DNA from 4 places in the Methylobacterium sp. Leaf106 genome. Region 2 is predicted to be linked to each of the others. Evidence: predicted binding sites of a transcription regulator. Region 2 holds the regulator's gene; each other region holds the start of a gene.
What was found. Region 2 encodes LexA, which represses DNA repair genes until DNA is damaged. Its sites were predicted from a motif close to TGTTCNNNNTGTGTTCNG; they were not measured.
Positions count from the first base shown of each region.

Region 1 (7,441 bases), on a different contig from region 2:
CATGCCGTCGCGGTCGGATTCGTCGCGCAGGTCGGAGATGCCCTCGACGCGCTTCTCCTTCACCAGCTCGGCGATCTTCTCCATGAGCGTCGCCTTGTTCACCTGATACGGGATCTCGGTGAAGATCAGCGCCTCGCGCTCCTTGCGCAGCTCCTCCACATGGGACTTCGCCCGCATGATGACCGAGCCGCGGCCCGTGGCGTAGGCCTGCCGCACGCCGGCGCGGCCGAGGATCGAGCCGCCGGTGGGGAAGTCCGGGCCGGGGACGTATTCGGTCAGCTGCTCGATGGTGAGGCCCGGATCGTCGATGAGGGCGATGCAGGCGTCGATGAGTTCGCCGAGATTGTGCGGCGGGATGTTGGTGGCCATGCCCACCGCGATGCCGCCCGCTCCGTTGACGAGGAGGTTCGGGAAGCGCGCCGGCAGAACCTTCGGCTCCTCGCGCGACTCGTCGTAGTTCGGCTGGAAGTCGACGGTGTTCTTGTCGATGTCGGCGAGCAGCGCGTTGGCGGGCTTGGCCAGACGCGACTCGGTGTAGCGCATGGCCGCCGGCGGATCGCCGTCCACGGAGCCGAAATTGCCCTGCCCGTCGATGAGCATGAGCCGCATCGAGAAGTCCTGGGCCATGCGGACCAAGGCGTCGTAGATCGATTGGTCGCCATGCGGATGGTACAGACCGATCACGTCGCCGACGATGCGGGCCGACTTGACGTATTTCCGCTCGGGCAGGTGCCCGCTCTCATAGGCCGAGTAGAGGATGCGCCGGTGCACCGGCTTCAGGCCGTCCCGCGCATCGGGCAGCGCCCGGCTCACGATCACGCTCATGGCGTAATCGAGATAGGAGCGGCGCATCTCGTCGGTGATGGAAACGGGCTTGATGTCCGAGGCGGGCGGCGTCGCGCCGGCGCCGGTATCGTCTTTCTCTGCCAAGGTCTTCGATCTCTGCCTGTGACGGTCCCGGCGGGCCGGGTCCGCGTGGAGCGACGGGCGCTACTGAAAGTGGGGGCGGGGCGTTCCGCGTGGCCTCGAAAAGGCCGGCCGCGTCACGTCCTGGCTCGGACGTCCTTCATACGCCATCCGGTGCCGCTGCGCCACCGCCGGACATGTCGCGACGACATCGACAAACCCCATGCGTCGCAAGCGCTTGCGACGCCGATTTCAGCGCATGAGCGCCGGTTGTTTCCCGGCCTCTTCCCCGGATGGGTGGAGGCTCGGCGGAACCCGATCCGGGGCCCATGTCGGAGTATCGCGAGGCGGCCTAGAATGATGGGGTCGGAGCGTCGTGCCCCTCACCCCGCCGCGGCGGCCGCAAAGTCGGACATCTCGTAGAGCGGCCGAATCTCGATCTCGCTCGGGCCGGGCATCGGGTTGGGACAGCGCTTAACCCAGTCCAGCGCTTCCGCCATGTCCTTAACCTGCCAGAGCCAGAAGCCGGCGACCAGTTCTCCGGTCGCGGCGAAGGGGCCGTCGCTGACGGTGCGGGAGGCGCCGTCGAAAGCGACCCGCTTGCCCTTGGAGGACGGGCGCAGGCCCTCTCCGGCGAGCAGGATGCCCGCCTTGGCGAGTTCCATGTTGAACTCGCCCATGGCGGTGAGCAGGTCGAGGGACGGCATGATCCACGCCTCGCTGTCCACGGTCGCCTTGACCAGAACCATGACGCGCATCGATTCGCCTCCCCCGCTCGATCGAGCCCATGGAAGCACGCCGATGCGGTCCGTGTGAACTGGCAGAGCGCGAGGCCGGTTACCCGAGATCATCGATCCCGCAGCATCCATCCAAAGGGGCATCGTCATGCTCAATCGCCCGAAAGCCGTCGCTTTCGACATCATCGGCACCGTGTTCAGCATGGAGCCGATGCGGCCCGCGCTGGTGGCGATGGGCCTGCCGCCCCTCGCCCTGGACTTCCTCTACACCGCCGGCCTGCGGGACATGTTCGCCCTGGCGGCGACAGGCACCTTCGCGCCGTTCCAGTCCGTGCTGTCGGGGTGCCTGGACGAGGTGCTCGCCATGCACGGCCTCTCCGCCTCGCCGGAGGACAGGAATGCGGTACTCGGCATGATGAAGGCTCTTCCGCCGCACGAGGACGCCAAGGCGGCATTCGAGGTTCTGGCCGATTCCGGCATCCGGGTTTTCGCCCTGAGCAACGGCGCGGCCGCCACCACGACGGGACTGCTCCGCGCGGCAGGCATGGAAGGGCTCGTGGAGCGGGTTCTGTCCGTGGAGGAGGTGAAGCTGTCGAAGCCGCGCGCCGAGGTCTATTGCCACGCCACGCGGGCCGCCGCCCTCTCTCCGGGTGACATGGCGATGATCGCAACCCACCCCTGGGACCTCCACGGCGCCAGGATCGCCGGCCTCAAGACAGGCTACGTCGCTCGGGGTGTGCCGTATTCACCTGCACTTGAGCCGCCGGACCTGACCGGGGAGACCCTGCTGGAGGTCGCATCGGCGATGGCGCGGCTCGCGCCGTCGCAACCCGACGCCTGATGCCTGTTCTCTATTAGGGAGCCCGTCCGTCCTCTCCATGAGCGGCTGCTGGAGTCACCCATCTGCTCGACGTCTGTTCCTCGGTTCACGAGGGGGCGATATGAGGCGCAACGGCACGCCCTCTCCTTCCAGGAGAGGGGCCCCGCGCTGTCCGCGAGATATGTGACTATCGTAGCCGTGAGCGGACTTGGTGGAGGCCGATACACAATGCTTCCCGTCTGTCGGATGCCGATGACGGGAGCGGCAGATCCCTAGAACGGGATATCGTCGTCGAGGTCGTAATTGGGCTTCGACGAAGCCGCCGCCGGCCGACGCTCACCGCCCGAGGAACGGCCGCCGCCGTATTCGCCGCCGCGATCGCCGCCCCGGTCTCCCCCGCGATCCCCGCCACGGCCGCCGCCGTAATCGCCGCCACGGCTGATCTGGCCGCCGCCCTCGTCGTCGGCGCCCATTTCTCCGCCGCCGCCGCTGCGACCGTCGAGGAGCGTGAGTTCACCACGGAAGCGCTGGAGAACCACCTCGGTGGTGTATTTCTCGACGCCGGACTGGTCCGCCCATTTCCGGGTCTGGAGCTGGCCCTCGATATAGACCTTCGAGCCCTTGCGCAGGTACTGCTCGGCCACGCGGGCGAGGTTCTCGTTATAGATCACCACCGAGTGCCACTCGGTCTTCTCCTTGCGCTCGCCCGAGGCCTTGTCCTTCCAGGATTCGGACGTGGCGATGCGCAGGTTGACCACGGGATCGCCGGAGGCGAGGCGCCGGGTCTCGGGGTCGCGCCCGAGATTGCCCACCAAAATCACCTTGTTGACGCTGCCGGCCATGCCTCTCTCCTCTCGATCGATCTCACTGACGGAAAGGGCCTCACACGCCCTCCATCCCGCTCGCCCTTCATGAACTTCGGACAGGCGACCCGCAATCGGGAGGGCGAATTTGTCCCCACCGATCACAGGCCAATGTTCTATCTTTGTTCGTTTGGGCGCGCAAGGATCGCGCGCTTGGCCGTCACGCGATCCGCGCCAGCATCTTGCCGAAATTCCGGCCCTTCAGCAGCCCGATGAAGGCCTCCGGCGCCGCCTCCAGTCCGTCGACGATGTCTTCCCGGTGCTGGATGCGTCCATCCCGCAGCCAGGTTCCGACCTCGCTCAGGAACTCCTCTTCCTGGTCGGCGAAATCCCACACGATGAAACCGCGCAGGGTCAGGCGCTTGGTCAGGATGGCTCGCATGATGACGGGGCTGCGGTCCGGCCCCGAAGGCAATTCGGTGAGGTTGTAGCCCGAGACGAGGCCGCAGACCGGGATGCGGGCGAAGTCGTTGAGGAGCGGCAGTACGGCGTCGAAGACCGCGCCGCCGACATTCTCGAAATACACGTCGATTCCGTCGGGGCAGGCGGCAGCCAGCGCGCCGGGCAGGTCGTCGGTGCGGTGATCGACCGCCGCGTCGAAGCCGAGCACGTCGGTGAGGTAGGCGCATTTCTCAGAACCGCCCGCGATGCCGACGGCGCGCGCGCCCTTCAGCTTGGCGATCTGGCCGACGAGGGAGCCTACCGGCCCGGCAGCGGCGGCGACCACCACGGTCTCCCCCGCCTTCGGCTGGCCGATGGTGAGAAGGCCGGTATAGGCGGTCATGCCCGGCATTCCGAGGACGCCGAGCGCCGTGCTGACCGGCGCCGCCTCGGGATCGAGCTTGCGCAGGCCACGGCCATCGGAGACGGCAAAGTCCTGCCAGCCCCCGAAAGCGGTCACCACGTCGCCCTCTTGAAAATCCGGATGCCGCGAGGCTGCGACCTCCGACACGGTGGCTCCGACCATGGGTGCGCCGATGGCGACGGGCTCGGCATAGGATTTCGCCGCGCTCATCCGCCCGCGCATGTAGGGATCGAGGGAGAGGATGCGATTGCGCAGCAGCACTTCCCCCTCCCCCGGCGTCGGGGTGCGGTTCTCCTCGAGCCGGAAATGCGCGGCCGTCGGCTCTCCGTGCGGGCGGGAGGCGAGGACGATGCTGCGGTTCATAGCGACCATGATCTGACGCTCCGGTTGGGTTGAAGGATCTTCTGGACGGGCGTTCCAGTCTCAGGGGACATCTCGACAAGGCCGATCGGGCGCCGGTGTTCCAGCAACGAGGCCGAGGCACCGCCTGCGCCGAGCGGCGTTGATGCGCAAGGATTTCTCCCCCGCTCCGTCCCGATAGGACCGTCTCGATGACCCGCATGCTCCCCCTCGCCGCCATCGCCGCGATGTCCGGCTTCGCAGCGCCGGCTTCGGCCGACGACCCCCTCGCCGCCCATCGCTGGAAGTCGCGGGTGCTCGTCATCGTGGCCCCGGAAGGCGGAGATCCGCGCATCGAGGCACAAAGGCGCGAGGCGCGGGCGAGACGGGCGGATTACGCCGAGCGCGACCTCCTTCTGGTGGAAGCGATCGGGACCGGTGCCGAGGCGGACCGCATCCGTCGTCGGTTCGGAATCGACGCGGGGGATTTCCGCGTCGTGCTGGTGGGCAAGGACGGCGAGGCGAAGCTCACCGAGGCCGTACCGATCCCGTCGACCCGCCTGTTCTCGACGATCGATGCCATGCCGATGCGGAGGGATGAGAAGGGCCGGCGGTGAACGCGGCCAGACGTAACGAAAAAGGGGCCGCCGAGGCGACCCCTTTCCAGATTGATCTTCCCGAGCGGAACCGCTCAGTAGCAGCGCTCGACCAGGATCCGGCGGGGTCCGTAGGGAGTCCAGCGGGTGCGCGGGACGGTGTAGCATTCACCACCGTATCCGCCGTAGGCGGCAGGAGCATAGCCGTAGCCATAGGCCGGGTATCCGCCATAGCCACCGTAGCCGCCATAGAGTCCGCCGGCGGCGAGGCCGAGGCCGACACCGAGGCCGAGACCGCCGAGGCCGTAACCGTAGCCGCGGCCGTAACCGCCGCGCCAGCCGTAGCCGCGATGTCCACCCCAGCCACCGCGATAGCCGAAGCCTGCGCTCCGGAAGCCGCCGCGATAGCCGCCGAAGCCGCCGTGACCGAAGCCCCCACGGCCAAAGCCGCCATGGGCGAAACCACCGCGCCCGAAGCCGCCATGGCCAAATCCGCCACCGTGGCCGAAGCCACCGTGTCCACCCCAGCCGCCGCGGGCTTCCGCCGTCGCCGGGATCATCGCCAGAGCGCCGACCATCGCGGTCGCTGCCAGAACAATGCGTTTCATCGTCTTGTCTCCAAAGACAGGTTCTTGTCCCCAGTGGTTATAGAACACCCAGGATCCATGAACGGTTCATGGCACATTTTGTCCCGCACGCGTTGGGCCGATCACAGGTCGGTGAGAGCGGCGGTCGGCACGCCTTGAAAACGCCTCCCGTTTCGGGCGAGGACACCGCGCGCCACCTCGTCCGCACGGGAGGGCGGAAGATGGCTCCGCCTCGGGATTCAACGATGATGTCACTGCGACGCGCATTTGCCGGAGCCATGCTGTTCGCGTTCGCTGCGGGTCTCGCTCCCCAGCCCGCGCGGGCCGCGCCCGCCGTCGCGTCGCCGTGCAAGGCGGTACAGTCCGAGGGCGAGACCTTCACGGTCTGCATGGTGGATCTGCGCCGCGAGCGGGTGCGGGTGTTCTGGCTCGGCGCCAACGGTCTGCCCTATTCGTCGCTCTCGACGCTGGGGGAAAAGATCGGCCCCAAGCTCAGCTTCGCCATGAATGGCGGCATGTACGACAAGAGCCAGGCGCCGGTGGGCCTCTATGTGGAGGAGGGCCGCGAGATGAAGGGCGTCTCCACCGCCAACGGGCCGGGCAACTTCCACCTCAAGCCCAATGGCATCTTCTACGTGAAAGGCGAGCGCGCCGGCGTCGCCGACACGGCCCGCTACCTGCGCCAGAAGATCAAGCCGGATTTCGCCACCCAATCGGGGCCGATGCTGGTGATCGACGGCAAGATCCACCCGAAGATCTCCACCGACGGGCCGAGCCAGAAGATCCGCAACGGCGTCGGCGTCCGCGACGACGGCCGCACCGCCATCTTCGCCATTTCCGAGCGCCCCGTGACCTTCGGTTCCTTCGCGCGGCTGTTCAAGGACACGCTCGGCTGCGCCAACGCCCTGTTCCTCGACGGCAGCGTCTCCAGCCTCTACGCGCCGGGTATCAACCGGTCGGACATCAGCCGGCCGTTGGGGCCGCTGGTGGGGGCGGTGGCGAAGTAGGGCGGGCGGATCAGGCCAGCCGTGCCCGCTTGCCGAAGGCGACCCTGAGCCGCGCCTTGGCGAGTTCGGCGATCTCCGTCATCGATTCGATCCGCACCATCGGCATCTCCGCCCCGATGAGGCTCGTCGGCTCGAAGCTGAAGAGCAGGTGGCGCACGCCGATCTCCAGGGCCGTCACCCCGTCGGACTGGGTGAGATCCTCGCCGAAGATCTCGATGAGCGGCCCGTCCGGGTCGCCCTTCTCGATCTGGATGATGAAATAGCCGGCGGGTTCCTCCTCGTCATCCGCGCCGGAGATCAGGCTGATGCCGTTCTCCTCGTCGTAGCGGACGCGCTGCACCGTGATCGTCGTGATGTCGTCGTCCATTGTCTTTGCCTGAAATCGGGTCAGCGTTGCCCGAACTGGGTATCGCGGAACAGGGTCTTGAACTGGCGCGGCTGGCAGCGCCAGTACTGCTTGGGCGCACTCACCTGGGCGCCGAGCTCGGCCGCCGCATGCCACGGCCAGCGCGGATCGTACAGCATGGCGCGGGCGAGCGAGACCGCGTCGGCCTTGCCCTCGGCCAGGATCGATTCCGCATGGGCCGCCTCGGTGATGAGACCGACCGCGATGGTGGTGAGCCCGGTCTCGGCCTTCACCCGCTCGGCGAAGGGAACCTGATAGCCGGGCGAGAGCGGGATCTCCTGGCGGGTGGACAGGCCCCCGGTGGAGACATGGATCGCCGCCGATCCGCGCCGCTTGAGCGCATGGGCCAGTTCCACGGTCTCATCGAGCGTCCAG
Region 1 is NZ_LMNB01000001.1:164,900-172,340, forward strand. Features, by position in the region: gene gyrA (DNA gyrase subunit A) at 1-930, opposite strand, end outside; gene ASF34_RS00720 (YciI family protein) at 1,290-1,664, opposite strand; gene ASF34_RS00725 (HAD-IA family hydrolase) at 1,792-2,484, shown strand; gene ssb (single-stranded DNA-binding protein) at 2,736-3,305, opposite strand; gene ASF34_RS00735 (NADP-dependent oxidoreductase) at 3,487-4,503, opposite strand; gene ASF34_RS00740 (DUF4174 domain-containing protein) at 4,683-5,087, shown strand; gene ASF34_RS00745 (hypothetical protein) at 5,162-5,674, opposite strand; gene ASF34_RS00750 (phosphodiester glycosidase family protein) at 5,899-6,660, shown strand; gene ASF34_RS00755 (hypothetical protein) at 6,671-7,027, opposite strand; gene ASF34_RS00760 (NADH:flavin oxidoreductase/NADH oxidase) at 7,048-7,441, opposite strand, start outside.
Region 1: the regulator LexA is predicted to act here: its motif matches at 3,439-3,456, upstream of ssb (single-stranded DNA-binding protein).

Region 2 (7,441 bases):
CTCCTTCATCGAAAGGATCGGGCCGCAGGGGACGTGCAGCGCGTTGAGCGTTTCCATCGCCTCGAACTTGGTCTTCGACATCGTCCAGGCTTCGACCCGCGTGAAGATTTCGTTCAGATGCGGCAGGCGCGCTTTCGGCGTCGCGTAATCGGGATGGGTCTTCCAGGTCGGCTCGCCGATGACGTCGCAGATCGGCTCCCAGACCGCGCCTTGTGCGATGAAGTAGATGTAGGCGTTGGGATCGGTCTCCCAGCCCTTGCACTTCAGGATGCGACCCGGCTGCCCGCCACCGGAATCGTTGCCCGCGCGCGGCACGGAATCGCCGAAACCGATCCCCTCCCCGTACTGGCTGTATTCCTCGAGCGGACCGCGCTCCAGTCGCTGCTGGTCGCGAAGCTTGACGCGGCAGAGGTTGAGGACGCCATCCTGCATGGCGCAATCGACCTTCTGTCCAAGGCCCGAATGGGTCCGTTGGTAGAGCGCCGTGACGATGCCGAGGGCCAGATGAAGGCCGGTGCCGGAATCTCCGATCTGAGCGCCGGACACCATCGGGATATCGGTGCGGAACCCCGTGGTGGAGGCCGCACCTCCCACGCATTGGGCGACGTTCTCGTAGACCTTGCAATTCTCGTAGGCGCCCGGTCCGAACCCCTTGACCGAGGCGAGGATCATGCGGGGGTTGGCTTGGTGGATCGCCTCCCAGGTCAGGCCCATCCGGGCGAGAGCGCCGGGCGCGAAGTTCTCCACGAGAACGTCGCACTCCTTCACCAGACGCCACATCACCTCGATCCCCTTCGGGTTCTTGGTGTCGAGGGTGATCGACCGCTTGTTGTGGTTCAGCATCGTGAAATAGAGGCTGTCCACATCGGGAATATCCTGAAGCTGCTGGCGTGTCGCGTCGCCAACGCCCGGACGCTCGACCTTGATCACGTCCGCGCCGAACCAGGCCAGGAGCTGGGTACAGGTCGGGCCGGATTGGACATGGGTGAAGTCGAGGATCTTCACGCCTTCGAGGGCATTCATAGGACTCTTCCGCGTTGAAGGGCGTTCGGCGGATATGGGCGCCGGCCGCTCCTGCATCGCTGACGCGGGAGCGGCCGGAGGGACCGACGGCCTACTTCTTCTTTTTCACTGCGCTTTGCGGGTTGAGGCTGCCGATATTGCCGCTCTCGGTGCCGGCCTGGGGGTCGATCACTGCGTTGATGAGCGTCGGGCGACCCGAATCCATGGCTGCGTTGACGGCCTGAGACAGCTCGTCCGGTGTCGTCGCGTTGACGCCGACGCCGCCGAAGGCTTCCATCATCTTGTCGTAACGGGAATCCCGGACGAAGACGGTCGTGCCGGGGTCGCGGCCGGTCGGGTCCGTATCGGTGCCGCGATAGATGCCGTTGTTGTTGAACACGACGATGCAGACCGGCAGGTTGTAACGGCAGATGGTCTCCACCTCCATGCCGGAGAAGCCGAAGGCGCTGTCGCCCTCGACGGCGAGGACGGGCTTGCCCGTTTCCACGGCGGCGGCGATGGCGAAGCCCATGCCGATCCCCATGATGCCCCAGGTGCCGACATCGAGACGCTTGCGCGGCTGGTACATGTCGATGATGCCACGCGCCAGATCGAGGGTATTGGCGCCCTCGTTGACGAGGATTGCGTCGGGCCGCTCGGCGATGATGGTCTTCAGTGCGCCGAGCGCGCCGTGGAAGTCCATCGGCGTCGAGTTCTTGCGCAGCTTCGACGCCATCTTGCCGAGGTTCTCCTCCTTCTTGGCGGAGATGGCATCGGTCCAGGATGTCGGCGGGGCCTGCCAGTCTCCCTTCATGCCGTCGAGGAGCGCTGAGACGCAGGAGCCGATATCACCGACGATGGGGGCCACGATCTCGACATTGGAGTCCATCTCTTTCGGCTCGATGTCGATCTGGATGAACTTCTTGGAGCCGGGGGCGCCCCAGGTCTTGCCCTTGCCGTGGGAGAGCAGCCAGTTGAGGCGCGCGCCCACCAGCAGGACGACATCGGCCTCCTTGAGGACGAGCGAACGAGCGGCACCCGCCGATTGTGGATGGGTGTCGGGAAGGAGGCCCTTGGCCATGCTCATGGGCACGTAGGGGATGCCACTGGTTTCCACGAGAGCCCGGACCTCGTCATCGGCCTGCGCATAGGCCGCGCCCTTGCCGAGAACGATGAGGGGGCGTTTGGCGCTCTTCAGGACATCGAGTGCGCGCTTGATCGCAGAGGGGGCCGGCAGCTGGGCCGGGGCCGCATCGATGACCTTGACCAGGGATTTGGCGCCGGCCTCGGCCTCCATCACCTGGCTGAACAGTTTGGCAGGCAGATCGAGATAGACACCGCCGGGTCGGCCGGACACAGCCGCACGGATGGCACGGGCGACGGCGATGCCGATATCGGCGGCATGAAGCACGCGGAAGGCCGCTTTGCAGAGGGGCTTGGCGATGGCGAGCTGGTCCATCTCTTCGTAATCGCCCTGTTGCAGGTCGACGATCTCGCGCTCGGACGAGCCGGAGATGAGGATCATCGGGAAGCAATTGGTGGTGGCGTTGGCGAGCGCCGTCAGACCGTTGAGGAAGCCGGGGGCCGAAACCGTGAGGCAGATGCCGGGCTTCTTCGTGAGGAAGCCCGCGATGGCGGCCGCATTGCCGGCATGCTGCTCATGGCGGAAGGAGATGACACGCATGCCCGCAGCCTGGGCAAGACGACCGAGATCGGTGATCGGAATACCGGGAACACCGTAGATCGTATGAATATCGTTGAGCTTCAACGCATCGATGACGAGATGAAAGCCATCGGTGAGCTCAGGCTCCGCCGAAACGTCGACAGCGATTCTCTGGGCCAAAGCGGACATCGTGTTCTCTCCCTGGTTCTTTGCTGTTTTGTTATGATTTGCGACCCGCTGGGCAGACGAGCCGATGAGGTGACGTCCCCATCGTGGGGCGGCGGGGGCGTCCACGGCCGCGCGTCTCGGCGGAACCGTATTTTTCTTAAGTCAGACCGAAAAAATTATGACCTCCTCAAGCAGAAAGCTCATGCTTATCTTGAAGACCGTCCGTAAACCTCCCGACCGAAGGGCTACGGAACCTAATGCGTTATAATGCGTGTCCCTACGTCGACAGCGTGCTGGGATGCCACCGCCAATCCGCCGAAGCCTCATCACGACCGCGCTCAGGCCGACTTACAGTCGGATCACCCTCCGCATCTCTCGACAACTGGTGGCATACCAAATACCAACTGTCAAACGATTTTGCATGATCTTGCCGGTTTGGTCGGGCTTCAGCGATTGCGCGGCACTCAAACGAACGAGACGATGGCGAGTGCGGCATCGCCGCGGCTCCAACGACCGAATGCATGTCCTCCGGATTGCTAGGACAAGAGATGCCACTATTCTTGTGTTGAAGGATTTCTTTGCCCCGAAGCGTTCCTTGTATTTCGAACGCGGGTTTGGCATGCTTCACACCAAGTGTGCTCGACCCTGTGTGCGAGTTGAAATCATTCTAGGTGTCGAAAATGGTCAAGACGGATACGTTTCAAGTAAAGCCCATCGTTGCGACTTCGAGCTTGCGTGCATTGGCTTACGACGCGCTCAAGGAAGCAATCACGAATATGAACATCTATAATCAGCGCGAGGAGGTGAGGCTCGACGAGAGGAAGCTGTCTCTCAACCTGGGAGTGAGCCGCACCCCGGTGCGCGAAGCGCTGACGGTACTCGAGCAGGAAGGTTTCGTACGGTTCGAGGCCCGGCGCGGCGTCTTCGTGATCAAGAAGTCGAAGAAGGAGATCGTCAGCATGATCCAGGCCTGGTCGGCCCTGGAGAGCATGGCCGCTCGCCTCGCCTGCGAGCGAGCCACAGACGAGCAGTTGCACTGCCTGCGCGAGCATTTCCCGGAATTCTACGAGGGTCGTCCGTCGGATCATCTCGACGAGTATTCGGAAGCCAATATCCGCTTCCACCAGAAGATCATTTCGCTGGGCCAGTGCGACGTCATCAAGGACATCACCAGCAATCTGCTCATGCACGTTCGCGGCATCCGCAACACGGCCATGCGCCAGGGCGACCGTGCCGCCAACTCGATCAAGGAACACGTGGCGATCATCAAGGCGCTGGAGGCGCGCGACGCGGAACTTGCCGAACGCCTGGTGCGCGAGCACGGCCTCGGCCTGGCCAGCCATGTCGAGAAGTACGGCGACTATCTCGACTGAACGGCATCGTCGCCGGTTTCCGGTCGCTGCGACCGCCAATGTCGGCGAACGAGACGAGACAGCCGGCTTCGGTCGGATCGAAGCGTCTGTATCGGCTCGCCGATCCGTCACAGTGATCGAAACGAATCCCCGATTCTGCGGCGAAGCCAGCGACCGGTGGCACCGTCGCTATTGAACGACCACGCCGAGGCGATCAGCTCGCGGGGTGGGATGTCGTCGGGATGGAGCCGACTTGCGAGGCGCGAACCGCCAGCCGGGCTCCGGCGCCGGGATGCCAGCGAATGTCCGCCCAGGAACAAACTCTACCACCGCGTTAACGGAACCCTTGCAGAACACTTCCAGAACGTCTACCGTGTTCGTGTTTTGTTTCAGCGGCGTTAGTCGCGGCCATTGGCTTCAGTGGAAGAGTGATCTGTATGTTGACGCGTAAGCAGCTGGATCTTCTCCAATTCATTCAGCAACGGATGCAGGAGAGTGGTGTCCCGCCCTCGTTCGACGAGATGAAGGACGCGCTCGATCTCAAGTCGAAATCGGGCATTCACCGGCTGATCACGGCCCTCGAAGAGCGTGGGTTCCTGCGGCGCCTGCCGAATAGGGCCAGGGCGATCGAGGTGATCCGGATGCCCGAAAGCCTGACCGGCGCCCCCGCGCCGAGGCCGGCTCCCGCCGGCGAAGTCCGCCGCTTTACGCCCAGCGTCGTCGAAGGCGGACGGTCCAAGGCGACGCCATCTATGCGTCCGCCTACGACCCAGGGTCAGGACGAGAGCGGACGGGCCATCACCATCCCGGTCATGGGTCGGATCGCGGCCGGTACGCCGATCTCGGCGATCCAGAACCAAAGTCACTCGGTCACGTTGTCTCCCGACTTCCTGTCGGGGGGCGAGCATTATGCCCTTGAGGTGCGCGGCGATTCGATGATCGAAGCGGGTATTCTCGACGGCGATCTGGTGGTGATCAAGAAGCAGGACACCGCGAATACGGGGGACATCATCGTGGCCCTCATCGATGATGAGGAAGCCACTCTGAAACGCCTGCGTCGTCGCGGTTCCTCCATCGCCCTGGAGGCCGCCAACCCCGCCTATGAGACGAGGGTGCTGGGTCCCGACCGCGTACAGATCCAGGGTCGCCTGGTCAGCCTCGTCCGCCGCTACTGAGGCCGGTCCGAGGGCGTGTCCGGCAATGGGTCGCCTTCGTCGATCTCGGGATCCTGTAGTTTCGCGGTCTCGGCCGGTGTCGAGGGCACAGGCGAGGCATCGGCCATGACCCGCCGCCACGGAGGCCGGACGTTCGGCGCGCGTGCCGATGTCGCGACAGGACCATCCGGCCCGAAGCGAACGGCCGTCGCCCCTCGCTCCGCCAGGAACGCCCGATCGACGATGAGGCCGGCGCGGCATCCTTTGGGAGCGTCGCGGCGGGCTATGATGATGCTTGCCCTCTCACAATCCTCGGCAAAGGCCCGCTTGTCCTTGACAAGCGCCACGATGCGCCGCGTCTCCGTCCCTGCGGTGCAGCCGACCGCATCGCAACGGCCTTTCGTGGAGGCGGATACGGCACCGGCCTTCCGAGAATCGCCGTCCGCCTTGAGCCATTGTTCGAGGACGAAGGCGGGCGGGTTTCCGAGGATTGCCAGCCGGCCGTCAGGGTCGCGCAGGGCCGCGCCCCCACCCTCCCGGTCGATATAGAGGTCGTAGCGCGGTGGCGTGGCGGCGAGGGCGATGCCGAGGGCGGCCGGAGCGAGTCCGATCCAGCGCAGCCCCGACACGGGGAGTGTCAGCAGGAGCAGGGCGAGGGCCAGCAGGCAGAGGGCCGTGCTGCCATAGGCCGGCACGACGAGGGTGGCGTGGCCAAACCCGCTGATCCACCCGGAGATCGTGAGCATCCCCCGTACCGCGAGCCCCATCGCCCACCAGACCGGCTGATCGAGGGCAAAGGGGTAGGCGAGGATCCCGAGCACCGCCGCCGGCATCACCGCCAGAGATACGAGGGGCAAGGTCAGCGCGTTGCCGACGATGCCGAACGGCTGGACGGTCTGGAAATGATAGGTCGCGAACGGCGCCGTCGCGATCTGGGCGACCATGGTCGTCGCCAGGGTGCCGAGGACCGCGACGGCGAGGAACTGCCATGCGCGGGCCAAGAGGCTGGCGCCTTCGCGTGGCGGCATCCAGCGATTGAGCGTGCCCGCGCAGGCGATGAGGCCGGCCACCGCGCCGAAGGACATTTGGAAGCTCGGGCCGAGTAGCCCGTCCGGCTCGCGCGCGAGGGCGATCAGCGCGGCCAGGGCGAGGTTGCGCATGCTGAGCGCGGGACGATCTACGAGGATCGCGCCCAGCATCACGAGGGTCATGATGAGCGATCGCTCGGCGGCGATGTCCCAGCCCGAGAAGACGCAATAGGCGGTGACGCCGACCATGGCGAAACCGGCGGCGATCTTCTTGATCGGCCAGATGAGGGCGAGGCCCGGGACGAGGGCGAGGAGCGCGCGAACGAGCCAGAACACCACTCCGGCAGCGAGTACCATGTGGAGCCCGGAAATCGAGACCACGTGGTAGATCCCCGCCGCGCGCAGGACATCGTTGGTCTCGGCATTGATGAGGCCGCGCTTGCCCGTCACCAGGGCCGCGGCCACCGCGCCGGCCTGCCCGCCATTGGCATCGGTGATCCGCCGGGTCAGCGCGTTGCGCGCATCGTCCACGGCAGCGGCGAGCGAGACCTGCCAGGGCAAGGGTCTCGGCGGAGGCTTCACCTCGATCTTGCCCACGAGAGAGCCGACGGCGCCGATCCCGCGAAAGTAGGCATCGCGCGCGAAATCGTATCCGCCGGGCCGGGCCGCCTCGGGCGGGGGCAGGAGCCGCGCCGTCGCCGAGATGTAATCGCCGGGCTTCAGGGTGAGCGCCTTTTTGTAGGACACGCGAACCCGCGTCGGCCGGCGATCCGGCGTCAGGGTGCCGAAACTCTCCACGAGGACGATGAGCCGCGCACCGACCTCCCGCTCGTCGAGGGCTTCCACAAGGCCGGTGAGCGGCGCGATGGTCGTCCGGGCCAGGACGGGCGCCGCCACGATCCGCAGGCGCAACACAGCGGCCGAGAAGCCGAGGAAGGACGCGGCGAGTCCGAGAACCAGAGCGAGGGCGACGGGCCTTGAACCGAGGAACGGTACGGCGGCCGAGAGGGCGAGCGCCACGAGGAGCGGTGCCGCCAGCGATGGCTCGCCGTTGGTGGCGGTGAAACAGACGAG
Region 2 is NZ_LMNB01000023.1:775,275-782,715, reverse strand. Features, by position in the region: gene frc (formyl-CoA transferase) at 1-1,023, opposite strand, end outside; gene oxc (oxalyl-CoA decarboxylase) at 1,115-2,854, opposite strand; gene ASF34_RS15330 (GntR family transcriptional regulator) at 3,514-4,206, shown strand; gene lexA (transcriptional repressor LexA) at 4,623-5,360, shown strand; gene ASF34_RS15320 (ComEC/Rec2 family competence protein) at 5,354-7,441, opposite strand, start outside.

Region 3 (7,441 bases), 470 kb from region 2:
CCTCGCAGGTGATCGCGGTCTTGCCTTCCTGCGGGTTGCTGAAGCTGCACGACCCGACAGCCGCTAGCGGTCCGCGAACCACGCCCTCGTCGGTCTTCTCGCCGGGAACGACGAGATTGATCGGCTGCAGAGCGTCGGTTTCCTCCGTCCGCTCCTGCTGTGCCCCACTGCCGCTGAAGCTCAGGGAGCGGCCGTCCCAGGCGGAGAAGTCGAAACTCGTCCGGTTGCGGGACACGGTGTTCATCATCGTGTCCTTGCAGTTCTGGGTCACGTCCAATCCCGCCACGATCAGCTTCTCGCATGTGCCCTCGAGCTTGATCGCAGTCTGGGCGCCCGCAGGACTTGCCAAGGCGACAAGGACGGCGAGGGCGGGCAGGATGAGGGCGGATGGTGTTTTCATGGCGCTGATGTATGTCCGTCGTCGGATCTGTCGAGGGCAATGTCGCGAAGGTCGCGGCCTCATGTTCCGAAGCGTAACGCCCTGTCGTTGGGAGCGTCGAGATCGAGCTCTGGACCTTTCGGCACGATCCCCGTCGGATTCAGGCTCGGATGACTCCCGTAATAGTGCTGCTTGATGTGGATGAGGTTCACCGTGCCGGCGATGCCGGGCAGGGTGTAGAGGTCGCGCAGGTAGTGCGAGAGGTTCGGATAGTCAGCGATCCGGCGCAGGTTGCACTTGAAGTGCCCGACATAGACCGGATCGAACCGCACCAGAGTGGTGAACAGGCGGATGTCGGCCTCGGTCAGCGTCGCGCCGCACAGGTATCGGGCCTTGCCCAGCCGCTCGTCGAGGGAATCGAGTTCGGCGAACAGGGCGTCGAAGGCGTCTTCGTAGGCGTCCTGCGTCGTCGCGAAGCCGGCCTTGTAGACCCCGTTGTTGACGGCATCGTAGACGCGGGCGTTCACCGCATCGATCTCGCCGCGCAGGGCTTCCGGATAGAGGTCGGGTCCGGTGCCGCCGAACGCGTCGTTCAACATGCGGATGATCTCGGACGATTCGTTCGAGACGATAGTGCGGCGCTGCTTGTCCCAGAGGACGGGGACGGTGACGCGACCGGTGAAGTCCGGCACTGCCTTCAGATAGACCTCGTAGAGTCGGTTCGCGCCGTTCACCGTGTCGGGTGTGGCGCCCGGTGAATCGCTAAAGACCCAGCCTTCCGATCCCATATGCGGATCGACCACCGAGACCGTGATCGCCTCCTCCAGCCCCTTCAGCGCGCGCACGATGAGGGCGCGGTGCGCCCAGGGGCAGGAAAGCGAGACGTAGAGGTGATAGCGGCCGGCCTCCCCGCGAAATCCGCCCTCGCCGGACGGGCCAGGCTCGCCGTCGGCGGTGACCCAGTTGCGGAACTTGGCATCTGTTCGCTTGAACCGGCCGCCGGTGTCCTTCGTGTCGTACCAGGTATCCTGCCAGGTGCCGTCGACCAGCAATCCCATCCGTCGTCTCCCACCAGACCCGCCGATAGCGAGATGAGCCATGTGCGGCTTGTCGGAAAGAGCAAAATAGCGGGAACAGGTCTGCATCCGCACGGTTTGCCGGCGATGAGTACCTTGCCCGACGCGCCCACGGCCGATCCGCTGATCCTTACCCTGGAGATGGACCCGGAGCCTTTCTTGCATTTCGACGGGTTGAGACGGCGGCATTTCCCGAAGAAGCTCAACGTCATCCCGGCCCATGCCACACTGTTCCACCACCTGCCGGGCCTGGATGAGGAGGGGATCGCCGCGACCCTTTCCGAACTCACGGCGGAGCGCGAACCGGCGGAGGTCGCCGTCACCGAACTTCACTTCATGGGCCGCGGCGTCGCCTTCGCCCTCGCCTCCGACGCCCTGTCCCGGCTTCGGGACGAGATCGCCCGGCGTTACGCGGATGTTCTGACCGCACAGGACCGGCAGGGATGGCGGCCCCACGTCACCGTCCAGAACAAGGTCGCGCCGGACGTCGCCCGCACCCTGCATCATACGCTGGAGCGTGATTTCGAACCGTTCAGCTTCACCTCGCCGGGGCTGATCCTCTGGCGCTACCTTGGCGGGCCGTGGCAACAGCGGGGACGCTTCGCCTTCGGGCGGCATCGATGATCGAGGGACGACGAACCGATGACGAAGACAGCAGCATGAAGGCGCCGCTCCCGACCTATCTCCAGCATCCGCTGTTCAGCCACGCCACGGCCCTGTGGCTCCGCCTGCGCCTCAACGAGGTCGGCCCCCTCGTGGCGCTGCTGGGCGTGAGCTTCCTCGGCTACGCCTTCTTCTTCCTCGCCGACGAGGTCGGGGAGGGCTCCACCGAAGCGCTCGACCGCAAGATCCTGCTTGCCCTGCGCAACCCCGCCGACCTGTCGGACCCGATCGGGCCCCGCTGGCTCGAGGAGACGATGCGCGACATCACGGGACTCGGCAGCGTCTTCACCATCACCTTCGTGACCCTGAGCGCGGTCGCCTATCTGGCGCTCACCCGGCGGCACCGCATCGCCGCCTTCGTGCTGGGCGCCATCGGCGGGGGATTGCTCGTCTCGACGGTGCTGAAGATGTTCTACCATCGGCCGCGGCCGGATCTCGTCCCCCACGGCATGGACGTGTTCACCGCGAGCTTCCCCAGCGGCCACGCGATGATGTCGGCCATCGCCTACCTTACCCTGGCGACATTGCTGGCCCGTGTGGACCAGAACCGTGCGGTGAAGGTCCTGATCCTCCTTCTCGGTGTCGGGATGACGCTCATCGTTGGGGTGAGCCGGATCTATCTCGGTGTGCACTGGCCGAGCGACGTGCTCGCCGGCTGGTGTATCGGCGCGGCCTGGGCCTCCCTGTGCTGGTTCATGGCGCTGATCCTTCAGCGAAGAGGCGAAGTCGAGTCCCCCGATCCTCCGCCGGGCTGACCTTGCCCGAAGGTTTTGTTGGCAGAGTGAGTCCGGCGGGCGGCGCGAGGGGAACGCTCTTCACGCGATCCCATCGTGAACCGCCCCTTGCCGCATTGCGGCCCATCGCTGCCCTGACCTATGGTCCCGCCGATGAAGCTCACCGTGCCCGAACCCGACCTGCCGTATCGGCCCTGCGTCGGCATCATGCTGATCGCTCCCCGGGGGAGCGTCTTCATTGGCCGTCGCCGTCAGGAGGCGGGGCCGGAGCATGTGCAAGGCGACCGCGCCTGGCAGATGCCGCAGGGTGGGATCGATGAGGGCGAGGATCCTCTCGCGGCGGCCCTGCGGGAACTGCACGAGGAAACCAACGTCTCGGCCGGTTCGGTCGTACTCCTCGGGGAGACACCCGGCTGGCTCGCCTACGATCTGCCGCCCGCCGTACTGAAACAGGCCTGGAAGGGCCGGTATCGCGGACAGACGCAGAAGTGGTTCGCTTTCGGTCTCGTCGGGGACGAGACTGAGATCGACGTGCTTTCACCCGGCGGCGGCTTGCACAAATCCGAGTTCGATGCCTGGCGTTGGGAAGAGATGGACGGGTTGGCCGACCTCATCGTGCCGTTCAAGCGGCCCGTCTACGAGGCCGTGGTCGCCCAGTTCGCAGTCCTTGCCGGGTGGAGCGAGCAGGCGCAGAGGGCTGCCCCATCGCGATGATGCGATTGTGGTGGATCCCCATTTCCCTGATTCTGTCGTGGTTCGTCTACACGCTGACGCCGCTCTGGATGCTCTATGATCTGGCCTCGGCGGTGCAGGCACGGGACGTCGGGTATGTCGAACGGCACGTCAACTTCCGCATCCTGCGCCAATCCATGATCCGTCAGATCTCGGCCGCCGCCTCTCAGCCGAGGGGCGAGGCCGGTGCCGAGGTCGAGCTCTCGCGGGATCGACAGAGGCTGATCGAAGCCGCGGCGGCCCTGGCCGAACCTCTGACCGAATCCCTTGTGACGGCACAGTCGGTCATCGATCTCCTCGATGACGGTATTCCGCAATCCCTCGATATCGGCCTCCGCGGCGGCGATGCCGAGCATAGGAGCGACGTTCCCGCCGGATTGAGGATCGACACGATTTCTCGGCTGATCCCGTACTACCTCTCCTCGGAGATGCGGGGATTCCGCACCCTCGTCATCGCCGTGCCTCCCGAAGCGTCGCGGTCGCAGCGGTTCCGCCTGCGCCTGCGCCTGCGGGGGTGGTCTTGGCGGCTGGTTGAGATCGAACTACCGAGCGACCTGCGTAACCGCATCGCCAGCAAGGTGGCCCGCGTCCGCAATCATCCGGACCAGGATGCGGTACCGCCGCCCACCCCGCCCTGAGCAGCTTTACACCCGACGACCTGCGACACTCCGAAGATTTGAGCGGGGGATGACATCGGGCTCGCGATGCGCGGGAGCCCCTCCAAACCGTGGGGACCGCGCGCTGAAGGTCGCGTGGTCCGACCCTCAATGCACCGTGTCGGGGAGCCGCCGGTTGGTGAAGCGGGCATTGCCGAGGCCGGTGCCGATGGTGAGGACGCCCCATCGCGCGACGCCCGTCATGTCCGACATGGCCGAGAGGCCCTGCACCACGGCATCGTTGTGCATCAGCACCATGGTGTCGTGATCCCCGATGGTGGGAATGGCTTCCACCAGTCGTTCGGCAAGGTTGAAACGACTGCTCTCCCAATCGCCGGGCAGGTTCTGGCCACCGCGTTCGATGGTCCCGTCGGAGGCGATGACGCCGGGGCACCCGACCCCAATGAAGGGCGCGAGTTTCAGGCGCGAGCGCTCCGCCCGCGAGATCAGGTCGTTCAGCATCGCGATCAGGCGTTCGACCGCCTCGTCGCGGCTCGGGGCCGGATCCTCGTCGCGGTGGCGCCAGAGCTCCGAACGCCAGATCTCTGCGCGCGACAGGTCGGCGGCTTTCTTCAGGTTGGTCGTAACGACTCCCGCCCGGATGTTGCTGCCCCCGATATCGACGGCAAGCAGACTGTCGTACCCGGAAAAGATCCAGGACGGCGCCAAGTGGACGGCCCCGATCAGACCTGCCTCGTCCGGGTGGTGACGGATTGGTTCGAGGTTCAGGTTGAGACCGCCGGCACGGAGGATCACGCTGGCGCGGTCGATGGCGAGCCGTCCGGCAAGGCTGTCGCTGAAACCGCCCCCGACGACGATGCTCTGCGTATCGCGCCACCCTTTCTGGCGCAGGAAGCGCCGTACGACGGTGGCGAGCTCCTGCGCGAATTCCTCGATCGCGCCGAAGACCACGCCGGCCGCGAGCGGGGCACCGTCGATCAACAGGTCGTCGAGGCGCCGCTTGCTGAAATCGTGGCTCGGCTTCGTGCCGAGCGGGTCGGGACCGAGCTTGCGCAGCTTTTCGCGCCAATCCTCCACGAGATCGCGGAAGGCCTTCTTCGATACGCGATCACCGATGAAGCCCTCGCCGTTCTTCAACTCGATGTTGTAATCGTCGAGGGTGACCGAGGGCAGGTCGTTCGACGCGTGGGAGAGGCTCGATCCGCGCGTTCCCGTATCCGTGCCCATGCTCGATCGATCCTTTCAGAGTGAGGGAAATGCCGACCGTCGAGATCCGGCCGCACTGGCCCGCCGCGTGGAGTTCGGCATGGCCAGCGATGCAAGCGTTCTCGCCCCGCGAGTGTTCCGTCCGAGACGCGTTCCAGCTTTTGCGAGCGTGGTCACTTCGCCTTGGCGGGGGCGGCCTCGGCGGGGGGAGCCTTCGGCTGGCGGGCTTCCATGAGATCCTCCGCCTTCTCTTCGTCGGTATCGCCGCTCTGCTCGATCGCCTTCTCGGGGTTGGTGGCCAGCGCCTTGATGATCGCGACGAGGCGATCGCATTCGCCCTCGTACTTGTACGTTTCCAGGATGATCGCCGCGTCACGCAGGGTGCGCAGGTCGCGCACCGCCTGCTTGTTGGCGGTTTCGCGAAGCTCGGATTTGCCGGCGATGGCTTCCTCGAGCTTCGCCCCCTTCACGTCGCACGCGGCCTTGGCGTTTCCTGTCGTGTAGGCGCTGAGCGTCGTGGCGCAGAGGACGAGAGCGGTGGCGAGCAGGGTGCGCATGGGGGATGGGGCTCCAGGAGGAATGGGGCGCGGTTGCGCTCAGGCGTAGTGGGGAAGACGGCGCAGGAGGCCGTTGGCGAGGGCGATGAGCTGGCTCGGGCGATAGGGCTTCGGCACGAAGATTGATTCCGCCACCGCATCCGCCTGCGAGAGGCTTCCGCGTCCTCCCGACGTATAAATGACCGGGAGGTTCGGACGCAGGCGCCGCGCCCGGCGGGCAAGGGAGAGGCCATTGGTGTTGCGGGCCAAATCGATATCGGTGAAGAGCAGGTCGACGCGTTCCCGCGCCAGGATGTCTTCGGCCTCCTCGGCGTCCGCGGCGCTGAGGACGCGGTAGCCTTCGTCCATGAGGGCTTCGACGGCCAGTTCGCAAACCATGGCTTCATCCTCCACCACCAGAACGGTTTCGGATCCGCGGACGGAGCCGAAGTTCGGCAACGCGAAGGCAGCGTAAGCGACAGGGATCATGACGCAACTCCAACTCACCCGGGGCGGGACGAGAAGCCCGACGCCGGATCGTCACACCAACGGGAGTGGCGGCCGCGATGTTCGGTCCCGTTCACTCGAATTGCGCGGACTTGGTAAGCAATGCCTTAACCCTACCGAACCGGCCTCGGTCGTCCCGGGACGGAACGGGGCGGCGGGAGCGCGCGCGCTGCCATGAGCCGGAGCCTGTCATGAGCCGGACCTGGCATCTCGGCTTCGGCCTCGTCCTCACGGCGCTGGCCGGCTACGTGGACGCCCTCGGGTTCATCCGGCTGGGCGGCCTCTACACCTCGTTCATGAGCGGCAACACGACCCAGTTCGCCGTGGCGATAGGGCATGACACGCCCCTCCTGGCGATCCTGCCGGCCTTTCTCATCTTCGCCTTCTTCGTGGGAAGCCTGTGTGGGGGCGGGCTCTCGGCCCTGACCCCGGCCCGGTGGAGCACTCCGGTGCTTCTCGGCTTCGAGACCGTCCTAGTATCCGGCGCCTATCTCACCGCGGTGGAGGACCCGAGCCCAGGCCACGCCTCGCTGCTTCTTGCCCTCGCCATGGGCGCGCAGAACGCCGCTCTCGCCCATGTCCAGGGGTTCCGGGCCGGCACCACCTTCGTCACGGGGGCGCTGTTCAGCACCGGGCAGAAGCTCGCTTCGGCGCTCGCGGGGCGCGGACCCCGTTTCGGCTGGGTCGGTGACGGCCTTGTCTGGCTCTCGCTGCTATGCGGTTCCCTGCTCGGGGCGGTCGCCTATGGCCGCCTGGCGTTGTATGCCCTCGCCATTCCCGCCGGCATCGCCGGTTGTCTCACCCTGGTCGCGACGGTCATGACGGTGCTGAAATCGGCGCCGGATTCCGCATCCGCGTCCTGAGAGGTTCTTAGCCGATGAGCGCCAGCGCTCCCTCACTCTTCGATCACGTCGTTCCGTTGGAGGCTGGCGCCCATGTCTCCGGGGCCGTCTGGCTGAAGGACGTCCTGGCCCTGGCGCTGGGCGACGGG
Region 3 is NZ_LMNB01000023.1:301,542-308,982, forward strand. Features, by position in the region: gene ASF34_RS13190 (hypothetical protein) at 1-400, opposite strand, end outside; gene ASF34_RS13195 (glutathione S-transferase family protein) at 460-1,437, opposite strand; gene ASF34_RS13200 (2'-5' RNA ligase family protein) at 1,543-2,079, shown strand; gene ASF34_RS13205 (phosphatase PAP2 family protein) at 2,115-2,873, shown strand; gene ASF34_RS13210 (RNA pyrophosphohydrolase) at 2,994-3,566, shown strand; gene ASF34_RS13215 (DUF2939 domain-containing protein) at 3,566-4,222, shown strand; gene ASF34_RS13220 (ROK family protein) at 4,349-5,428, opposite strand; gene ASF34_RS13225 (hypothetical protein) at 5,581-5,964, opposite strand; gene ASF34_RS13230 (response regulator) at 6,004-6,432, opposite strand; gene ASF34_RS13235 (YoaK family protein) at 6,642-7,313, shown strand; gene ASF34_RS13240 (WD40 repeat domain-containing protein) at 7,328-7,441, shown strand, end outside.
Region 3: the regulator LexA is predicted to act here: its motif matches at 1,498-1,515, upstream of ASF34_RS13200 (2'-5' RNA ligase family protein).

Region 4 (7,441 bases), on a different contig from region 2:
GGCAGAGAGTCGGTTCCGACAGGCCGAGATCGAGGCTGCGCTCGATGCCGTCGACCCGGTAGAGGCTCAGCCGCAGGGATCGCGCGCCCAGGCCCGAGGCGGCGAGGCGGGGGGCGATCTCCTGCATCAGCCGTATGGCGGTGGCGACGATGATCGCCTGATGTCCGATCGGATCGAGAAAACCCCGACTCGCGCCGAAGGCGGCCGGCTCCCCCAGGGAGACCAGCGGCTCGGGCCTTCTCCCCAGCGCCTGGTCGAGGCGCAGGAGCAGGGTCTCGCCGAAGCGTCGGGCCAGGGGAGGGCGGGCCGCCTCGGCCAGCGCCCCAATCCGGCGCAGGCCGAGGCGGCGGAGGGATTCGGCGATGGCCGGCTCGATCCGCAGGGCACTCACGCAGAGGTCGCGCAGGGCCGGTGCATTGCCCCCCCGGGGCACGACGACGGGACGCGTCGAAGCACCGTGGCGGGCGAGCGCGAAGGCGCAGGCCGGCGTGTCGGCCAGGGCCAGCCGGGCGGGGATCGCATTGGCCGACAGGCGGGCGGCGAGGTCGCCCATCAGGGCGTCTTCCCCGCCGAACAAGTGGCTCGCCCCCTCCACGTCGAGAAAGAAGCCGTCTCCGCCTTCCCCCGGCCCGAACGGCGCCACCATGGGTGTATACCGCTTGGCCCAGAGGCAGAGACGCGCGAGGGCGGCGGCATCGGCCTCCGGGTTTGCGGGATGGACGGCGATGCCCGGCCCGATCCGGGCGCGAGCCCGTGCGAGGGGCTCGCCCGGACGCAGGCCGAGAGCCCGGGCGGCGGCGTCGACGGCCGTGATGCGCAGGCCTCCCGGCCCGATGGCGGCCACGACGGCGGGGGAGACCGCGTCATCCTGCGCGGCCCGAGCGCGCCTGAGGCGCGTCAGCGGCCACTGCTCCAGCCAGACCGAAACGATGCGCGGCATGATCCCACTCCAGAAGCCAATTCCCCGTCCGTCCGTTGCGGCAGCGGTCGAGCCGCGCCCGCCAGCATGGCCGCTCGATGCAGCCGAACCGGTCCCGCAGGGCCGCCCCCGAGCCGATCCGCCAGCGGGTCGCGGCCATGTTCGGGTTCTCCGCCTGCGGTGGCCGCAGGACGAGGAGGAGGCGGGAGGCCGCCTCGCCCGCCAGATGCAGCCGCCGGCTCTGCTTCAGCGGAAGGCCGGCATCCACCAGCCCCGCCACCGCCCTCAGCCCCTGCGAGCGCAGGGCCTCCTCCACGGCGCGGTAGGCATCCGCGTCGCTCTCGACCTCCAGGATCAGCAGGCGGCACGGATCGAGGCCGAGCCCGGCGAGCCCATGGCCGTAGGGTGTCGGGTGCCCCTTGCCGATGACGAGGAGAGCCTCCCCCTCCACCCGCGCGAGGTGTCGGGCCATGAGGGCGAGGGTGAAGCCCAACGCCGCCGCCTCGTCGCCCTCGGATTCCGGGGCGATCTCGTGCGGTCGGCCAAGGGAGAGCCCTCCGCCGGGAAGGCCGGAATCGATATGGGCGATTCCCAGAGGCAGGGCCTCGACGGACAGGACGTCGGCCTGTCCTGCCCCGTGGCCGCGCAGGGCGTCCAGAGCGATCCGCCGGCGCCGTTGAAGCCCGTTCGTCTCCGTTTCGCCGTCATCGCGCATCTTCGTCGAGCCAAATCCATCCTGTCCGTCCCATCGGCGGACAATAAGAACAAAACAAGAACAATCTCAACCGGTTTCGGGGGGATGCAAAATTCCTGAGCGGCTACAGCCGCTTCCCCTGTGGACGGCTGTGGATGAGTGTGGATGGAGGAACGGCCGCGAGACGGCGGGACGATCCGGGCCGGGCTTGACCGCATGACCGGACCCGGCATTGTCCCTCCGCCGTGCCGGACCCCCGGCGCATCAGCCTGGAAAGAACCCATGCGCCTCGACCATGCCGCCAAGTGCCCGGCCCCGACGGGCTTCATGGCCAAATCATTGATGGGATTGATGATCCTCGCCGGGCTCGCGGCCGGTCCGGCAGCGGCTCAGGCGCCCGGCCAGGGCAGTCCCGGCCAGCCCGGCGGTGGGATGAGCGCCGCCCCTGCGACGGATGCCGCCGCGGCCCCAAGGCCCAGGGCGGCCAGGCCCAAGCGGGTCGTGGCGCCGTCGCAGCCGATCCAAGTCTACGATGCGCGGATCGAGGCGGGGGATCTGCGGATCTCCGGCAGCGTGCGCAAGGCCGGCACCGTCGTGATCCTCGACGAGGACATCTCGGTGATGGCCGATTCGCGCGGCCGATTCCTGTTCCGTCTGCCCTATCGGCCCGCCACCTGCGTCGCGGCGCTGAAGGCCGGCGAGGACGAGAGGGAGGCCGTGGTGGCCAATTGCGCGCCGGCCGGTGAACCCGGCCCCAAGGGCGATGCCGGCCCTCAGGGAGAGTCCGGTCCCCAGGGCATGGCAGGGCTTGCCGGTGCGCCGGGTGTGGCGGGGCTCGCAGGCGAGGCCGGGCCGAAAGGGGAGGCGGGACCGAAGGGCGACGTGGGACTCAAGGGGGAGACAGGCCCGCAGGGGCCGGTCGGCCCCAAAGGCGACGTTGGTCCCAAGGGTGATACGGGTCCCAGGGGGCCTGCCGGTCCTCAGGGCGAACCGGGAGCGGCGGGCCTCACCGCCAGCGCCGCCAACTCCACCCTGCGTCCCGTCCGCAACGAGAATTGCTCGTCCGGTGGCTGCGAGTTGAGCTGTGACAGCGGCGAGGCCTTCGTCTCGGCCTATTGCCTGTCTTCAGGCAGTCCGTCCTTCGCCAATGGCGGCGCCAGCGCGTCCTGTCCGTCCGACGCCAAGGGCATGGTCGGCTTCTGCGCGCGTCTATAGGTCCGGGCCGGCCTCATCGAGCCAGTCCATCATCCCGGCGGCCGCCGCGCGACCGCTGGAAAAGGCACCCTGCAACAGGTAGCCGCCGGTGGGGGCTTCCCAATCCAGCATCTCGCCGGCGACGAAGACCCCCGGCCGCGCTTTCAGCATGAAACGGGTGTCGACGGCCTCGAAGGCGACGCCCCCCGCCGTGGAGATCGCCCGCTCGATCGGACGGGGAGCGAGCAGGCGCAAGGGAGCCGCCTTGATCAGGGCAGCGAGTTCGCCCGCCGAGGGTGGAAGGGCGCGGCCGGCTGCCTCGCGCAGCATTCCCGCCGCGACAGGGTCGAGCCCCGCATCCTTGCGCAGACGCGTGGCGAGGGACGCCCCCGGCTTGTACGTCGCGAGGCGTCGCATCAGCGCATCCTCGGTGAGGTCCGGCCGTAGATCGAGGACGAGACGGGCCTCACCCTTGACCTCGATCTCCTCGCGGATGAGGCGCGACAGGGCATAGACCGCCCCGCCCTCGATCCCGTCTGCGGTGACCATGGCTTCGCCGCGCACGGTCTCGTCGCCGAGCCTGAGCACGACGCGCTTCAGGGGGGTCCCGGCGAAGCGTTCGCGGAACACGTCCGACCACGGCACGCTGAAGCCGACATTGGCGGGTTTGAGGGGCGAAACCTTTATCCCGGCCCCGGTGAGAAGCGGGACCCATGCCCCGTCCGAGCCGAGCCGTGGCCAACTCGCGCCGCCAAGGGCCATCAGGGTCGCCTGGGGGGCCACCGTGACGCCCCCGTCCTGGGTCTCGAAAGCCAGGCTTCCATCCGCGTCCCAACCGAGGAAGCGATGACGGGTGAGGATGCGGACGCCGATAGTGTCGAGCCGCCCCAGCCAGGCCCGCAGGAGCGGGGAGGCCTTGAAGCTCTTCGGAAAGACCCGCCCGCTGGACCCGATGAAGGTCGGCTGGCCGAGCCCCTCGCACCAGTCCCGCAAGGCTTGCGGAGGAAACGCGTCGACCGCCTTTGCGAAGGACGGATGCACCGGGTGGTAGCGGCGGTGGAACGCCTCCAGCGGCTCGCTATGCGTGAGGTTGAGGCCGCCGCGCCCGGCGATGAGGAACTTGCGCCCCACCGAGGGCATCCGCTCGTAGAGCGTGACGCGATGACCGGCTGCCGCCAGCATTTCGGCGGCAGCGAGCCCCGCCGGGCCGCCGCCGATCACCGCGATGTCTCGTGACGTCGATCCTGTCATGGACGTTGGGAGGCCGTGACGGAGCCCGGCTGTCAAGGGCGGAGGTCGGTTTGTTGGCTCAGCCTGCCTCGGCGGCGACCAGGGCGAAGGTGAGGACGTCCACCGAAGCCGCTCCTCCCCGTAAGAGCACCCGCGAGGCGGCATTGGCGGTGGAGCCGGTGGTCGTGACATCGTCGATGAGCAGGATTCTTCGTCCCTGGAGCCTGGGCTTCGCCGAGGCGGGGACCCGGAACGCGCCCTGGAGATTCGTCGCCCGCGCCGCGCGGCTGAGCCCGACCTGCGAGCGCGTCGCCTTCACCCGTGTGAGCAGCGAGGTCTCGCAGGGCAGGGAAGCGATGCGGCCGATGCCACGGCCGAGGAGGGCGGCTTGGTTGAAACGACGGCGCCACAGGCGTGTCCAGTGCAACGGCACGGGAATGAGGCAATCGGCCTCCCGCAGCAGTTCGGCACCTGCCGATGCCATCATCCGCGCCATGGGGGCGGCGAGGTCGAGCCGGTCCTCGTATTTCAGGCGGTGGACGAGATCACGCGCCACATCGTCGTAGAGCGCGACGGCTCTCGCCCGTCCGAAGACGGGAGGATCGGCGATGGCGCGCGGGGACAACAGGGGGCCGATCCCCAGATCGACGGGAAACGGCGTGCCGAGGCGCTGGCAATAGGGCTGCTCGATGAGGCGCAGGCTCGACCAGCAACGGGGGCACAAAGCATGCGGATCCGCGGTGGCGCCGCCGCAGCCGGCGCAGGTCGGCGGATAGATCAGGCCGAGGGCGCCCGCCGAGATCGAACGGACACCCCGCCGGAGAAATTGGGCGGTGGACACCATGCCCCTTGCTTAGGCCCGGTTCGCCGCTTCGCGAAGAGCTTGCAGAGGGAAGACCTTGCGCAGGCAAAACCTTGCGCAGGATTGTCCTGGCGAAACGACGTCCGGAAAGCGGCGCCTTACTGCGCGGCGGGCTGCTGGCCCTGGTTCTGCTGCTTGTCCTTCTTGTTGGCCCTGTGGTGACCGATGGCGCATCCGGCCGCCGCTCCCATCTTGCCGTGTCCGGCCATATGGCCGGCGATGCCGCCCACGAGGGCGCCCTTGATGCAGCCCTTGGCCTCGGCGGCCCCACTCAGCGAGAAGGCAGCGAGGGTGGACAAGGCGATCGCCGCAACGAGTCGAATCATGGGTCCGGTCTCCGGTTTCCGTTATGATGCTCCAACATTCCGCCGTTCACGCCCGTTCCCCGCTGGCAAGATCACGTTTCCGCGCCAGCTATCAGGTCGAGATGACGATTCCACCGCCCCTCTTCGACACGGGTCTCGCTCGCCGGCGGCTCGCCCGCGCCATACAGGCGGGCTATGCGGATTTCCTGCTTTCACGCCTCGCCGACGATCTCGACGACAGACTCTCCGCGGTCCTGCGGGCGTTTCCGGAGGCCCTGGACCTCGGGACACCGAGTTCCGCTCCCGCCCGCCATCTTCTGCGCTCCGGCCGTGTCGGCGCCATCACCCGCGTGGCCCCTCTGGCCGAGACCGGCGATGGTCTCGCCCTCATGGTCGGCGATCCGGAGGTGCTGCCGCTGGCGGCTTCCCGTTTCGATCTCGCCCTGTCGCTGCTGGCCCTGCAGCACGTCAACGACCTGCCGGGTGCGCTGGCCCAGCTGCGGCGGGTGTTGAAGCCCGACGGGCTGTTCGTCGGCTGTCTCCTGGGTGGCCGCACCCTCACCGAACTGCGCCAGGCCTTCGGCCAAGCCGAGGTCGAGATCGAAGGCGGAATCAGTCCGCGCGTGGCGCCCTTCGCCGAGGTGCGCGAGATGGGCAGTCTGCTTCAGCGCGCCGGCTTCGCCCTGCCGGTGACGGATGTCGACACGATCACCGTGCGCTATGCCGATCCCTTCGCCCTAATGCGCGACCTGCGCGCCATGGGCCTCACCAACGTGCTGACCGAGCGCCGCCGCACGCCCCTGCGCCGCGATACCCTCATGCGGATGGCCGCGATCTATGCCGAGCGGTTCGCCGATCCCGACGGGCGTCTGAGGGCGACGTTCGAGATCCTGTGGCTCTCCGGCTGGGCGCCGCACGAGAGCCAGCAGAAGCCGCTCAAGCCCGGCAGCGCCAAGTCCCGTCTCGCCGACGCCCTCGGCGTTCCCGAGATCATACCCCGCACGATCACGCCCGGTACGACGGACGATCCTTGAGGAGACGACCATGAGAGAACCCGGCCCGGATCATCCGATCACCATCGAGACGAGCCCTCGGCGCGTCCGCGTCATCCTCGCCGGCACCGTGATCGCGGAATCCGGTGCCGCCCTCGTCCTTCGCGAGGCGAGCTACGGGCCGGTCTATTACCTGCCCCGCGCCGATGTGCGCTGGGAGCATTTCACCCCCTCGGCGCGCAGGAGCCACTGCCCCTACAAGGGCGAGGCCAGCTATTACACGCTGACGGTCGGCGATACGGTTCGGGCCGACGCGGTCTGGAGCTACGAAACACCGTATCCCGCCGTCGCCGAGATCCGGGATCATCTCGCCTTCTATCCGGACAGGGTGGACGCCATAGAGGTAAGCTGAGCTCCGTCACACGCAAAATCAGTCCTTCACCTTCTCCCAGAAGGCCGATTTCCGTCCGTGCACCTTGCGCAGGGCGTCCCGATAGGCGGCGTGGTCAGGCGTGAGGTCGCCCGGTTCGAGCCGCTGCGCCAGGGCGTCGAGGGTCAGGAGGTGGCGGGCGCCGTAACCGTAGGCGCTGGAGCGGCCCTTGCTCAGCATGTCGTCGATCATGCAGCGGTAGAGCAGGCTCGCCGCCTTCGGGCTCGCCTCTTCCAGAGCCTCCGCCGCGGGAGCGAGGATCTCATAGCGGTTGCCGTCCCATGTCGCGGCCTTGTCGATGACGAGGCGCGCAGCACGGTCGAGCTTGGGCCAGTGCACGAGGAAATGCAGGGCGCGGTAGGGGTCGGCGTGAGAGGCCGCATGGTCGAAAGCGCGCTCCAGCGCCTCTTCGTCCTCGAAGTCGGGAAGCTTGGCGACGTAGTCGCGCAGCATCTCGCGGTCGAGACGGGCTTCGAAACACGCCCAGCGCTTTGCCTGGGCGTCGTCCTTGCGGCCGAGAGCGTCGAGGATGCGGATTTCGATGGAGGCCCGCTCACGCTGAGGCGCATCCGGGTCGAAGCTTCCGGTGAGCATCTGCTCGCGGGTGACGACGACGATTCCGCGCTTCTGTGGGCGTCCGATCCAGTCGAGCGCCTCGGCAGCGCGGTTTGCCGACAGCAGACGCTCGGCCACGGCCACGATGTCCGGATGGTCGGGGGAGATCGCCTGTTCCAGGGCGATGAAAGCCTCGACGTCGCCGCGCCGGTCGGCCAGGGCCTGGCGCATCCGCAGAAGACGCATGCGCTGCATCTTCC
Region 4 is NZ_LMNB01000006.1:15,965-23,405, forward strand. Features, by position in the region: gene ASF34_RS06560 (Y-family DNA polymerase) at 1-940, opposite strand, end outside; gene ASF34_RS06565 (ImuA family protein) at 864-1,634, opposite strand; gene ASF34_RS06570 (collagen-like protein) at 1,896-2,828, shown strand; gene ASF34_RS06575 (TIGR03862 family flavoprotein) at 2,823-4,058, opposite strand; gene ASF34_RS06580 (ComF family protein) at 4,117-4,881, opposite strand; gene ASF34_RS06585 (hypothetical protein) at 4,998-5,225, opposite strand; gene ASF34_RS06590 (methyltransferase domain-containing protein) at 5,327-6,238, shown strand; gene ASF34_RS06595 (DUF427 domain-containing protein) at 6,249-6,608, shown strand; gene ASF34_RS06600 (DUF6880 family protein) at 6,627-7,441, opposite strand, start outside.
Region 4: the regulator LexA is predicted to act here: its motif matches at 1,680-1,697, upstream of ASF34_RS06565 (ImuA family protein).